4 regions of the Bacillus sp. FG16 genome follow, and region 4 is predicted to be linked to each of the others. Evidence: riboswitches for the same ligand, from Rfam matches in the RefSeq annotation. Region 4 holds a riboswitch; each other region holds the start of a gene.
What was found. Region 4 has a riboswitch for S-adenosylmethionine ahead of ACODS7_RS17980 (sugar ABC transporter substrate-binding protein). Riboswitches for the same ligand answer to the same signal wherever they lie in the genome.

Region 1 (3,176 bases), on a different contig from region 4:
TTCCTCACAATTCTTCCTCCTAAATAACGAAATGATTGCCTTCTTCTGAAGCATTCAATTGTCGTAAAAACTTTTTCGTACGTTCATTTTGTGGGTTTCGGAAAATTTCTTCTGGTGTTCCCTGCTCTACAATAATGCCATCAGCCATAAATATAACGCGATCCGCCACCTCTTTTGCAAAATTCATTTCATGTGTAACAACAACCATCGTTATGTGCTGCCTTGCCAAGTCTTTAATAACTTGCAATACCTCATTCACCAATTCTGGATCAAGTGCGGAAGTCGGTTCATCAAACAATAATACTGCGGGATTTAAAGCCATTGCCCTAGCAATACCTATCCTTTGCTGTTGCCCTCCTGATAACATTGTTGGATAAAAATCTTCTTTATCAGCTAAGCCTACTTGTTTTAATATTTTTCTCGATATTCCCTTTGCCTCTTCTTCACTTTTTTTCTGTACAACCGTTAATGCCGTTGTAATATTTTGCAATGCTGTTTTATTTTTAAATAAATTATAATTTTGAAAAACCATTGCCGTTTTTTGACGCAATTGTATTATTTCTTTTTTATAAAGTCTCTTCGCATAAATCTCTAAATCTTCAATTCTAATACTGCCATCATTCGGTTGTTCTAATAAGTTTAAACACCTTAATAATGTCGATTTACCCGAACCAGAAGGTCCAATAATGACTACTACTTCTCCCTTATTTACAGTAAGTGAAATTCCTTTTAGTACTTCATTATGTTTGTAAGACTTATACAAATCTCTTATCTCAATCATATATATCACCTCATTTCTGTTACAAATATGGTGCATCTAGTTTCTTTTCTAACTTTTTCTGTCCCCAGCTAATTACGATTGTAATAATCCAATATACTATCGCTACCGCTAAATAACTTTCCATATAACGATATGATTGTGCCGCTAGCATTTTCGCTTGTGCTAAAATTTCAGCCACCCCAAGTGCAAAAGATAACGAAGATTCTTTTAACAATCCAACAAAATTATTTCCAAGTGACGGTACTGCGACACGAATAGCTTGCGGAAAAATAATTTGTCGCATCGCTTGCGCCTTTGTCATTCCAACTGATAAACAGGCATCCATTTGCCCTGATTCCACAGCATTTAATGAACCTCGAATAATCTCTGATAAATAAGCAGCATTATTTAAACTTAGGCCAATTAAAGTTGCTTGCATAGCTGTAAGCACTGTAAATGTCGGAAAGATTTGTGGTAATCCGAAATATAAAACAAACAATTGAACTAATAACGGGGTTCCTCTAAAGAAAGAGATATACACTCTTGCAATTGAATATAAATATTTCGTTTTATTTTTCGTTATGATCGCCAAGCCGATCCCTATAACGAAGGAAATAATCATTGAAACTACAGTAATCCCTAAAGTTATGTATACATATTTAAATAATTGCGGAAAACTTTCTAAAAAATACGTTACATCAAACTTCACTCTATCCCCCCTCTCTAAACAAAAAACTCTTCTTACGCATATAAGAAGAGTTAAATGTGAATCCATTTCTCCTCATCTTTCAAACGCCTATTGCGTTCGCTGGAGTTAGCACAGTACTTTGATACAGCCTGTTGCTGAGATTTCATCGGGCCAGTCCCTCCATCTCTCTTGATAAGAAAATCAATAAATTTTTCCATTTATTTAGTTGTTATTATGAAGAATACACCCCATTACTAATAATGTCAATAAGAAAACTATGAATTAAATTTAATGCTTTTTTTAGACTGTCTTACTCCTATTAAATTTCCTCCTGTTCATTATATCTTGAGGTGTAATATTGATTGCACAAAAAAGCCATTAATTCTATCAAACTTAGAAATAATGGCTTTTTTATAAAGGTATTATACTTATCTCATTTTATGTACTTCAGCAACTAGCTTTCCACCCTGAATGCCCATATAAAGCTTCACAGGTGCATCATTCGTATTTTCAAATACTAAATCTAAATATGGATATGCAATTGTAGCATCTCTTCCTTGTGGAACATAACCTACCGTTTTAGAATGTGTAGTTCTCTCCACCATTTTCAGGCCAGCTTGATCTGCTGCATTGTATAAAGTTGAAGATGTTTGACAAACACCACCGCCATATCCATCTACTAATTTACCATCAACTATTTCTTTCCCTAATTGATATCCTTTATCTGGTGTTGTATCACCGATTAATGAATTAAAAGAGAAACGGTCTCCTTTTGCTAACACAACTCCATTTATGCTCGCTGCTGACAAACGAATATTCTCAATACGGCCACCTGTTGAACCACCTAAGTTCGTTTCATATCTACCAATTACCGCACCATTTCCTTGCGCATCACTTAATGTTGCGACTGGTTTTTTCTCCACGATCGGCAACTGATACGTAGCATCCCACATACCAACATTTAACAATTTATCTACTAATTCTTTTTCCATTAATTCATAAGAAGGTTTTCCTTCTTGCCAACTTCCATCAGGTGCTATACGTGAAGGAACCATTTTTTTGTCGACGCTTTTTCCAACCTCACCAACAACCTTTGTTACAGACTTTTTAAATTTCGCTTCATCTTCGAAATAGCCTAAACCAGATAAATCTAATTTTTTCACTTCAGTACCAGTTCGGCCATCAACTAAACTAATAGTATCCTGCACTTCTGCTTTAGCCTCTACAGTGTGCCCACCAATATCACTTACCAATGCAACATCACTTACTTTTGCACCACAGCCACTCACTACAGCTACACATAACACCCCAACTAATATACCCTTTACTTTACGGAACAATATACTCTCTCCCTTTCCCCAACATCACTATTATGTATTTATTTCATTTTTATGTATGTTTTGTTACAATCATTTTACAATATGTTTATAAAATGTTACAAGTTATTTTTCACTCTATATAAATTACTCTTTTCTTTTATAAATGTCTATACATATTTACATAAAAGTTTGAGTTTGATAGAATTGTAACTTTTATGTAAACTCTCCCCTTTATCCAGTATATACCATTAAGCAAAAGAAATTCAAATCAAAAACCTTCAAGCTATTTTTTATAAAGTGAAACTTTAATTAGTGGGGGTCTTACTGCCCGTTAATGCGGGATAAAGAGAAATCTCATCAACATAAATAGGTATTTGCCGTGCCACCGCTCCGCTTTTGCACATACATT
Region 2 (3,176 bases), on a different contig from region 4:
ATTCAAGCATTCATCATGTTTAAAACGAGCCAATGCTCTGATTTTATCCAATTTTGTAATGCCGCTCCTGAAGTAACAGATTTATATCGAATTAGTGGGGAGTTTAATTATATGATGAAAGTCATGAGCGATTCGATGGATTCTCTCGCTGCATTTTTAGACTCTTTAATGCAATTTGGCTTGTCGTCTCCTTTAATTGTTTTAAAAAGTGAGTTTGAGGAGAAATTGTCGTTCTAATAAGAGGACACTAAGGTAGAAATATCAAGTGTATGTGAAAAAATTCTTTTATAATATAATAAAACCAGCCATAGGCTGGTTCTTTTTTCATTCAATTTCCTACTAAAAATCCCGGGTATAATCCCCCTTCTCACTTACCCTTGATTCCTCTGCGCCTCTTTAAACTCCTCCTTCACCTTCTCTAACAACCCTTCTTCCGTAATTAATCGATACGCCGTATTTGCTAATGCTTTTGCCGATGTAATTAATGCTTTATCCCCTAGTTCTGAACGTGCTGCTTCTCTAAATTCATTCGTATGCGCAATTAAGTCATCTGGACCAATTTTAATGTACGGGTGAATGGTCGGTACGACTTGGCTTACATTTCCTGCGTCTGTTGAACCAATACCCACTCTTTCTTTACGGTTTACGTCTTCGCCTAATAATTCTAGTTCTTCTGCTACGACGTCGTTATATGTTTTTGTTACGAGTAGTTCATCGATTTCATTTTGGAATTGATGGATTTTCACTTTTGTGCCTGTTGCTAATGCTGCTCCCTGTGCGATATTTCTTACTTTTTCTGTTACTTCTGCACATCTTTTTCTCGTTGCTGCGCGGATGAAGAATCTTGCTGCGGCGTAGTCAGGAATAATGTTAGGTGCTTTTCCGCCCTCTGTAATAACACCATGAATTCTTACATCTGACGGAAGTTGTTGGCGAAGTGCGTTAATACCGTTATAGAGCTGAATAACCGCATCTAATGCGTTAATCCCTTCTTCTGGCGAAGCTGCAGCGTGAGCTGTTTTTCCGTAAAAATGAAAATCAAGTGGATCGACTGCTAGTGAAGGACTCGTTGTCGCTGTTTTTCCGCTCGGATGAATCATAAGTGCCGCATCAATATCTTTAAATAACCCCGCTTTTACATAACTCGCTTTCGCACTACCGTTTGGTCCTCCTTCTTCAGCCGGAGTACCAAACACGACAACTTCCCCGCCAATTTCTTCAAGCGTTTCTGATAATGCGATTGCTGCTGCAACGCTAATTGTGCCAATTAAATTGTGACCACACGCATGGCCTAATCCTGGTAAAGCGTCATACTCCGCTAAAAATGCGATGACTGGTCCTTTTTCCCCTGAACTTTTCCGCGCAATAAAACCTGTTTCATGCCCAGCTATATTGTGTTGCAACTGAAAACCAGCACTCCCTAGTAATAAGCTTAACGTTCTTGATGCGTAAAACTCTTGGTTACCAATTTCCGGATTCGCATGAATATCATGACTTGTTTCTATGTACTTTTCCTTATTTCTTTCGATACTCTCTTCAATTGTTTTTCTTTGTGACGCTACTCCTGTCGCTCCCATTTTTCTTCCTCCTTTATTTTCACGTAAAAAAGCCTCTTTCTAAAAGATAGAAAGAGGCTTCTGTATATACAATCAAAATGAGCTTCTTTCTTATCTTTCAAGTTACCTTGCTGGAATTGGCACAGTATTCATAACGAATCCGCTGCCGAGGTATCATAGGGCCAGTCCCTCCACCTCTCGCGATAAGAATTTTCATAAAATTATATTAAATTACATTTATTCTAAGTTCATTCCAATTAAAAGTCAAGGAATTCCTATCCGAATTTACCGAATATCTAAAAATCCTTTTAATACACCAATTGTTTCTGGTGCTTGCAGTCTTGCACATACGTACGGAAATTCCGTACTACCTTCAAATATCATTTGAGATGTGAGCGGTGCGCCTGCCCAGAAGATTTCATCATCGATTACGATAAACGGGAATGCTTTATTTTGTCTTTGTAACTTTACATTTTTCAGCGGAACTGGTCCATCACTATAAACTGTTATTTGTGCATTTGTACGCATTAACGCTTGCCATACTCGTTTATCTACTTGTTTCGTACTTGGCAGTGAAATAATAATTTTTCGTTTTGCGGCTAAAATATCTTTTAATAGCCCTTTCGGCTCTTCAAGATTCATTTCCATAAACCAGCGTAAACGTTTCGAAATTTTCCGTTCCCACAATTGTCTTGATGTCGTGCGGTCATACACATCTCCATGACGTTCTATATGAGCTGTTAATTGCGATAACGCTTGTTTTCTAGAAAGATTTTTACGCATATAATGGCAATCTGATAATTGAATGAACTTCCCTCTCGCCCTTGTCACTGCTACATTGACGAGGCGATGATTTTTATGGTCAAAGAATAACACGCCAGGTCGTTCTTGCGGATAACTGTCAACCGTATCAAAGATCATCATATCTCTTTCAGAACCTTGAAACTTATGAACTGTCGCCGCTAAAACTGGTATGTTTTGATATTTCGTTCTCTGCAACATTTCTCTAATACACGTCGATAAAAAGCGTGACTGCGCCCTGTAAGGTGTCACAACACCAATGGATTGCACACCATCTAACAATCCGATTAACATCATTTGCATTGCTACTAAACCAGACATAATGTTAAAACGTGAACCAGAAGCAGCATCTTTTAACGAAAAAGCTCCCATTTGGCTCGTATCAAATAAAACACTCGCTTCATTTGCGAACGGCTGCAATTGCGCAAGTTCTTTACGCTCTGAAACAGACGGATGATCGTATACTCTATTTTTATAAATAAACGAATTCGTAAACTTCGATATATCCGCATGCATACGTCTTTGTTCCTGCAACATAAATAGGTTCGGATGTGCTTCTGATTTATTAACAGACTCAACAATCCCAGCATGGTAAAACATATCTTCCCCAAGCCATTTGCGAACAAGTTCATGGTTCGCCATCGCAATTGGAGGTAATTGTAAAAAGTCGCCACAAACAACGATACGTTTTCCAAGTGAAGCAGCTAATGCGATTTGCGGAACGAACGCCATACTCACTTCATCTACGACAACTAAATCAAATGTACGCTCATAAATCAGCGCATCAATTGCACATTTTGATAGAGTTGCACCAATTAC
Region 3 (3,176 bases), on a different contig from region 4:
AGTGGAATTATACCGACATATGAAGTGCATAATTTTGAAGAGTTAGAAGCGTTATTAAAGCAGCGCGTGTAATAAAAAAATAGGCAGTGGAGCTTTCGTCCCCACTGCCTATTTTGATTAATTTGTAGTTTTGTTATGTTTTGGAAGTGGAAAGGCATTCCCGATAGCAGCTGCACCAAGCATTGGCAATAGCAAATTAAGCGGGAAAAACATAAGTAATAGTAATGTTATAGCTATTGGCTTTCGTAACGCATAGCTCGAAATTGCTGTCGTTACGATGGCAACAGATGCTACTGGATCTATAGGAAGAATAGATGCTACAGCGTATCCGATACTTGACCCAGAAAATATAATTGGGAAGATATGTCCACCTCGCCACCCTGTGTTCAAACAAACGGCAGTAATGCACAACTTTAAAATCCCTGAAAGAAGTAGTATCCACAAAGATAAATGGCTCCATTCAACAACTAATTCTTTTAATTGATGTTCCCCTGAAAATAATGTGTATGGAAGAAAAGTTCCTGCAATTCCTAATAAAATACCACCGAGAATTCCGAGTGTCAGCTTGTATTCTCTAAAAGGGTGAATTAACTTCTCTAATGTGAATTCTAACTTGAAATAAAAGAAACCAACTATAGCACCGATACTAGCAAGTGGAAGAAATGCGATCCATTCATTGAAAGAAAGTGAACCTTCCCCGAAATCAACAATAAAGGATCCACGATTATCGAGTTTACTCAGTAGTAAATAAACAGAAAAACCTGCGAAGGTAGTAGCTAAGTATACAATCGCCTTTTTTCCTTTAGAAAAAGCAGCAATTTGTTCTCCCTCATTTTCATTCGGTGCTAAATAACCGAATAATGGTGCGTTGAAAATGACACTTAAAGTAGCGCCAATTCCGATCTCGGTTAGCTCATCCATACCCTTCAAGGCAAATTTAAAGCGATCCCCTATCCATGTGCAAAGTCCGCCTATAATTCCAACTAGTGCGGCTTCTGGACCAAGACTAGCACCGAAAATTAAAACAATAATCGCGGTTAAAGTAGCCCGATGGACAAAGCGATATTCGATTCGACCAGTTTTTTTATATTCAGTCATCACTTCAGGCATAAGGCGTGGGTATGTACCGAAATATTTTTGTGATAGACCAACGAGGACCCCGCCAATTATTGTTACGCAAAGGGTGTAATAAGAGGGAAAAGAGAGAACTTCAGGCAAGTATCCCCAAATAAAGTGGATTCCAATATTTATTGTGACTAAAAATAACCAAACTGTAGCTCCTACTATAGATCCTAGAAGAATGCCATATAGAGCAAGTATGTACTGTATATCTTTTTTATCTGTCATGTTATACCTCCGTTATGTAAATCTTAGTAGGGAAAAAAGTGAAATATACTAGTGGAAAATGGATTGAATATATATAGTATCTTTTTGAGAGGATCGCCTATTCAACATGTAGGCTAAATTTTGGAGAATTTGAATTTATAGGTTAAATTACTTATTTAATTTTATAGACTGATTTGAGGTTTTTAAAGGTCTTTTTTGAAATAGATTAGAATATATTTCTTTTGTTGCTTTATATGAAATTGTTAACGTTTATTTTAGAACATTCAGAAAAACAGTTTGACATTAGGAAATTATTGCTATAAAATCAACGGTAATTGCATAGTCTTATCAAGAAAAGGTGGAGGGACAGGCCCGATGAAACCTTGGCAACAGCCGTATAACGGAATTGTGCCAAATCCTGCAGGTAGTAATCCTGAGAGATAAGAAAGAGCCTTTAGAGCGTGTTTTCAAACTGCTCCTTTCTTGTTTTCAGGAAAGGGGCAGTTTTTTATTTTGTATAAAAGAAAGGAGAATGAGAGATGGGAGAATCATGGGGAAAAGGAACGATTTGTGTGCAAGGTGGCTATACGCCAAAGAATGGTGAACCACGTGTTTTACCACTTTATCAAAGTACAACGTATAAATACGATACTTCAGATGATTTAGCAGCCCTATTTAACTTAGAGGCAGAAGGATATATTTATACGCGTATTGGAAACCCTACTCTAGCCGCATTTGAGCAGAAGTTATCAGATTTAGAAGGCGGTGTAGGAGCTGTTGCAACGGCTTCTGGGCAAGCAGCCATTATGCTCGCAGTTTTAAATATTTGTAGTAGTGGAGACCATTTGCTTTGCTCTTCAACGGTTTACGGGGGAACGTTTAATTTATTTGGAGTGAGTTTGCGTAAACTTGGCATTGATGTTACGTTCTTTAATCCAAATTTAACGGCAGATGAAATTGCGGCACTTGCTAATGACAAGACGAAACTCATTTATGCAGAATCATTAGGAAATCCAGCGATGAACGTTTTAAATTTCAAAGAATTTTCAGCTGCCGCTAAAGAATTAGAGGTACCTTTTATCGTTGATAATACATTAGCAACTCCTTATTTATGCCAAGCGTTTGAACATGGGGCGAATATTATTGTTCATTCTACGACGAAATATATCGATGGGCATGCGAGCTCCTTAGGCGGTATTGTAATTGACGGTGGAAACTTTGATTGGACAAATGGAAAATATCCTGAGCTTGTTGAACCAGATCCAAGTTATCACGGTGTAAGTTACGTTCAAAACTTTGGTGCAGCAGCGTATATTGTGAAAGCACGTGTTCAGCTATTAAGAGATTATGGGAATTGTATGAGCCCATTCAATGCATATATTAGCAATATTGGCTTAGAGACTTTACATTTACGAATGGAGCGTCATAGCGAAAATGCTCTCGCGGTTGCTAAGTGGCTTGCTAATCATGAACGTATTGAATGGGTGAATTATCCGGGATTAGATAGTAATGAAAATTACTCGTTAGCACAAAAGTATTTGAAAAAAGGTGCTAGTGGGGTTTTAACATTTGGGATTAAAGGGGGATTAGAAGCAGCAAAAGAATTTATCGCAAATGTAAAACTAGCAACTCTCGTAACACACGTAGCTGATGCACGAACTTGCGTTATACATCCTGCTAGTACGACGCATAGACAATTAAGTGCTGAAGATCAGCGTTTAGCTGGTGTTACATCTGATTTAATTCGTTTATCGGTTGGTATAGAAGATGTTTCTGATATTATTGCAGATTTGGAAGCAGCTCTAGTTGGAGGCAAAACACATGCCGATCATAATTGATAAAGATTTACC
Region 4 (3,176 bases):
TAAAACATGCAATTACTGCTGGTATCGGTCTTTTCATCGCCTTTATCGGTTTACGTTTAACAGGTATCGTTACAAAAAATGATGCAAACTTAGTTGGACTTGGTGATCTTCACTCTGCTCCAGTTCTACTAGCATTGGCTGGGCTTGGAATTACTATTGTTCTTATGTCTTTAAATGTAAATGGCGCACTATTTATCGGTATGCTATTAACTGGTATTATCGCTTTCTTCACAGGACAATTAACATTCTCAAACGGTGTTACATCAATGCCTGGATTACCAGAAGGAATTATTGTTTCAAATCCAATTACTGCTGTATCTGACGTAATTAACTACGGATTATACGGCGTTGTATTCTCATTCTTCCTTGTTACATTATTTGATACAACAGGTACATTACTTGGGGTAGCTCAACAAGGTGGATTTATGAAAGACGGAAAACTTCCAAAAGCTGGACGAGCTCTTCTATCTGACTCATTCTCAGCAACAATCGGTTCTATGTTCGGAACAACACCATCAACAGCTTACATTGAATCATCTGCTGGTGTTGCAGCTGGTGGTCGTACTGGTTTAACAACTGTTACAGTAGCTGTTCTATTCGCACTAGCAGCATTCTTCGGACCATTAGTAAGTGCCGTTTCTGGTGTATCAGCTATTACTGCACCATCATTAATTATTGTTGGTAGTCTTATGATGGGTTCAGTTCGCCACATCGATTGGGACTCATTTGATGAAGCATTCCCAGCATTTTTAGTAATCTTAAGCATGCCACTTACATCAAGTATCGCAACAGGTATCGCACTTGGATTTATTTCATACCCACTTATGAAAGTGGCAAAAGGTAAATTCCGTGCTGTTCACCCACTTGTGTATGTATTTGGAATTTTGTTTGCTTATCAATTGATATTCTTACCACATTAAAATCCCTCTTCCTGAGGGATTTTTTTATAAATACTGTTTGACAACACCATTCGTTTGTGGAATAATTCAAAATAGTTAAATATTCGATGTCTTATCAAGAGCAGGTGGAGGGATGAGCCCTACGAAGCCCGGCAACCGACCCATTTATGGGCACGGTGCTAATTCTTACAACACATTGTGTTGAAAGATAAGAGTAATATGATAAGGCGTCTTTTCTATATGAAAAGGCGTTTTTTATTTTCACTCCCTCCTCTCTCTTTTTAGTTTAGGAGGGATTTTTTTATGAAAAAATTATGTTCCATCGTACTTATTTTTCTCTTATTTACATTAGCATCTTGTACAAATGAACAAGATGCTATCTCTTCACAAAAGCAACAAACTGTGAGAAAGGCGACTACAACGGTAGAAAATCAATTACAAACAGAAATTCCAAGCCAAATGAAGAAGCCATTAAAAATCGCATTAATTATGCAAATGTCCATCGGAACTTTTTCCTCTCAATATATTGAGGGTGTCAAAAAACAAGTTGAGCTATTTGGCGGCAGTGTACAAGTCTACAATTCTGATAACGATTTAGCAAAAATGGCTGCAAATTTAGATACTGCTATTAATTCAAAAGTGGATGGTATTTTAATTGATCATGGCCGTTCTGAAGCACTAAAACCTGGAGTAGAAAAAGCGTTACAGGCGAACATTCCCGTAGTTGCGTTCGATAACGATCTACGCTTGCCAGGTGTGACAATTATTGATCAAGATGACTATAGTCTTGCATGGAAATCATTAAAAACGTTAGCGGAAGATTTGAATGGACAAGGAAATATCGCAGTTGTATGGGTCGGCGGATTTGCTCCAATGGAACGTCGCAATGTTATCATTGATGCTTTTTATAAACGGTATCCAAATATAAAAGAAGTTGCAAGATTCGGTACTGCTAGTAATAACACACCGCTCGATACACAAACACAAGTAGAAGCTTTACTAAAGAAATATCCGAAAAAAGACGATTTACAAGCTATTTTCGCTTCGTGGGATGAGTTTGCTAAAGGGGCTGTTAAAGCACTTGAACAAGCTGGTCGTACAGATATAAAAGTATATGGCATTGACTTAAGCAATGAAGATTTACAACTCATGCAAAAAGAAAACTCACCTTGGACTGCTACAGCTGCAACTGATCCAGCTGAAGTAGGTAAGGTTCAAGTACGATTTTTATACAAAAAAATTGCTGGTGAACAAACGCCAGATATTTATTCACTAGAACCTTATTTAGTAAAGAAAAATAGTTTACCAAAAGAAAATATAACAATGGATCAGTTATCAAAATATATAAACGGTTGGGGAGACTCAAAAGATGCATATTCCCCTTGGATGAAAAAATTAGAGAAGGAGAAAAAATGATGACGTTCTCTCTTCAAAACATTACACATTCTTATCATGTCGCTACACCTGTTCTAGAAGATGTTTCTATTCATATTCAAAAAGGAAAAGTACACGCTTTACTAGGCATGAACGGTGCGGGAAAAAGTACTTTACTAAAAATAGCAACTGGTGAAATTCAACCAGTTGTTGGCGATATAAAAATTGATACTCAGTCTGTTTCCTTTACTTCCCCGCGCGATGCAAAAAAGCATGGCATTTCTTTCGTAACACAAGAAGTAGATCACGGACTTATTCCCGGATTATCTGTATTAGAAAATGTACTAATCGATCATTTAGCAATGCAAAATAAAGTACTATTTTCAAAGTCCAAATTAGTCGCACTTGCTAAACAACATTTGCAAACTGTACAGGTAAATTTAAATGTTTCGGAAGATGTTTCAAACTGTTCATTACATGAAAAACAATTACTTCTTATCGCAAGAGCTTTATCTAACAATACAAATTACCTTTTATTAGATGAACCTACTTCTTCTCTTGGACCAAAAGAAGTTGAAACCTTTGGGAAACTATTAAAAGATTTAACATCAAAAGGAATTGGCATCCTTTTAGTTTCTCATCGTTTATCAGAGATTCGAAATTTCGCGGATGATGTAACTGTATTACATAATGGTCAAGTTGCCCTTTCTGAAACCATTACAACAATTACAGCTCAACAAATTGTGGAAGCAATGACTGGAAAACAACTTACACTTCCTATTAATACAGCACCAAAAACCGGGAGCGAGGAACTATTTAAAGTACAAGAGCTTCTATTACACGAAGGTCATTCTCCCCTTTCTCTTACAATACGAAAAGGAGAAACTGTTGTGATATACGGAT

Region 1: linked by a shared signal. The riboswitch ahead of ACODS7_RS13890 (amino acid ABC transporter permease) and the one ahead of ACODS7_RS17980 (sugar ABC transporter substrate-binding protein) in region 4 are both predicted to bind S-adenosylmethionine.
Region 2: linked by a shared signal. The riboswitch ahead of ACODS7_RS22485 (M20 family metallopeptidase) and the one ahead of ACODS7_RS17980 (sugar ABC transporter substrate-binding protein) in region 4 are both predicted to bind S-adenosylmethionine.
Region 3: linked by a shared signal. The riboswitch ahead of ACODS7_RS11745 (bifunctional O-acetylhomoserine aminocarboxypropyltransferase/cysteine synthase) and the one ahead of ACODS7_RS17980 (sugar ABC transporter substrate-binding protein) in region 4 are both predicted to bind S-adenosylmethionine.

What each region holds. Positions count from the first base shown of each region.
Region 1 covers NZ_JBMDKC010000032.1:19,592-22,767, forward strand. The annotation lists gene ACODS7_RS13880 (amino acid ABC transporter substrate-binding protein) at 1-8, opposite strand, end outside; gene ACODS7_RS13885 (amino acid ABC transporter ATP-binding protein) at 20-781, opposite strand; gene ACODS7_RS13890 (amino acid ABC transporter permease) at 801-1,469, opposite strand; SAM riboswitch class I at 1,539-1,647, opposite strand; gene ACODS7_RS13895 (VanW family protein) at 1,877-2,788, opposite strand.
Region 2 covers NZ_JBMDKC010000073.1:3,861-7,036, reverse strand. The annotation lists gene ACODS7_RS22490 (Lrp/AsnC family transcriptional regulator) at 1-237, shown strand, start outside; gene ACODS7_RS22485 (M20 family metallopeptidase) at 372-1,577, opposite strand; SAM riboswitch class I at 1,665-1,766, opposite strand; gene ACODS7_RS22480 (AAA domain-containing protein) at 1,842-3,176, opposite strand, start outside.
Region 3 covers NZ_JBMDKC010000025.1:31,021-34,196, reverse strand. The annotation lists gene ACODS7_RS11755 (YjjG family noncanonical pyrimidine nucleotidase) at 1-72, shown strand, start outside; gene ACODS7_RS11750 (chloride channel protein) at 118-1,347, opposite strand; SAM riboswitch class I at 1,669-1,773, shown strand; gene ACODS7_RS11745 (bifunctional O-acetylhomoserine aminocarboxypropyltransferase/cysteine synthase) at 1,866-3,164, shown strand; gene metA (homoserine O-acetyltransferase MetA) at 3,148-3,176, shown strand, end outside.
Region 4 covers NZ_JBMDKC010000048.1:28,017-31,192, forward strand. The annotation lists gene ACODS7_RS17975 (NCS2 family permease) at 1-920, shown strand, start outside; SAM riboswitch class I at 1,009-1,114, shown strand; gene ACODS7_RS17980 (sugar ABC transporter substrate-binding protein) at 1,203-2,315, shown strand; gene ACODS7_RS17985 (sugar ABC transporter ATP-binding protein) at 2,312-3,176, shown strand, end outside.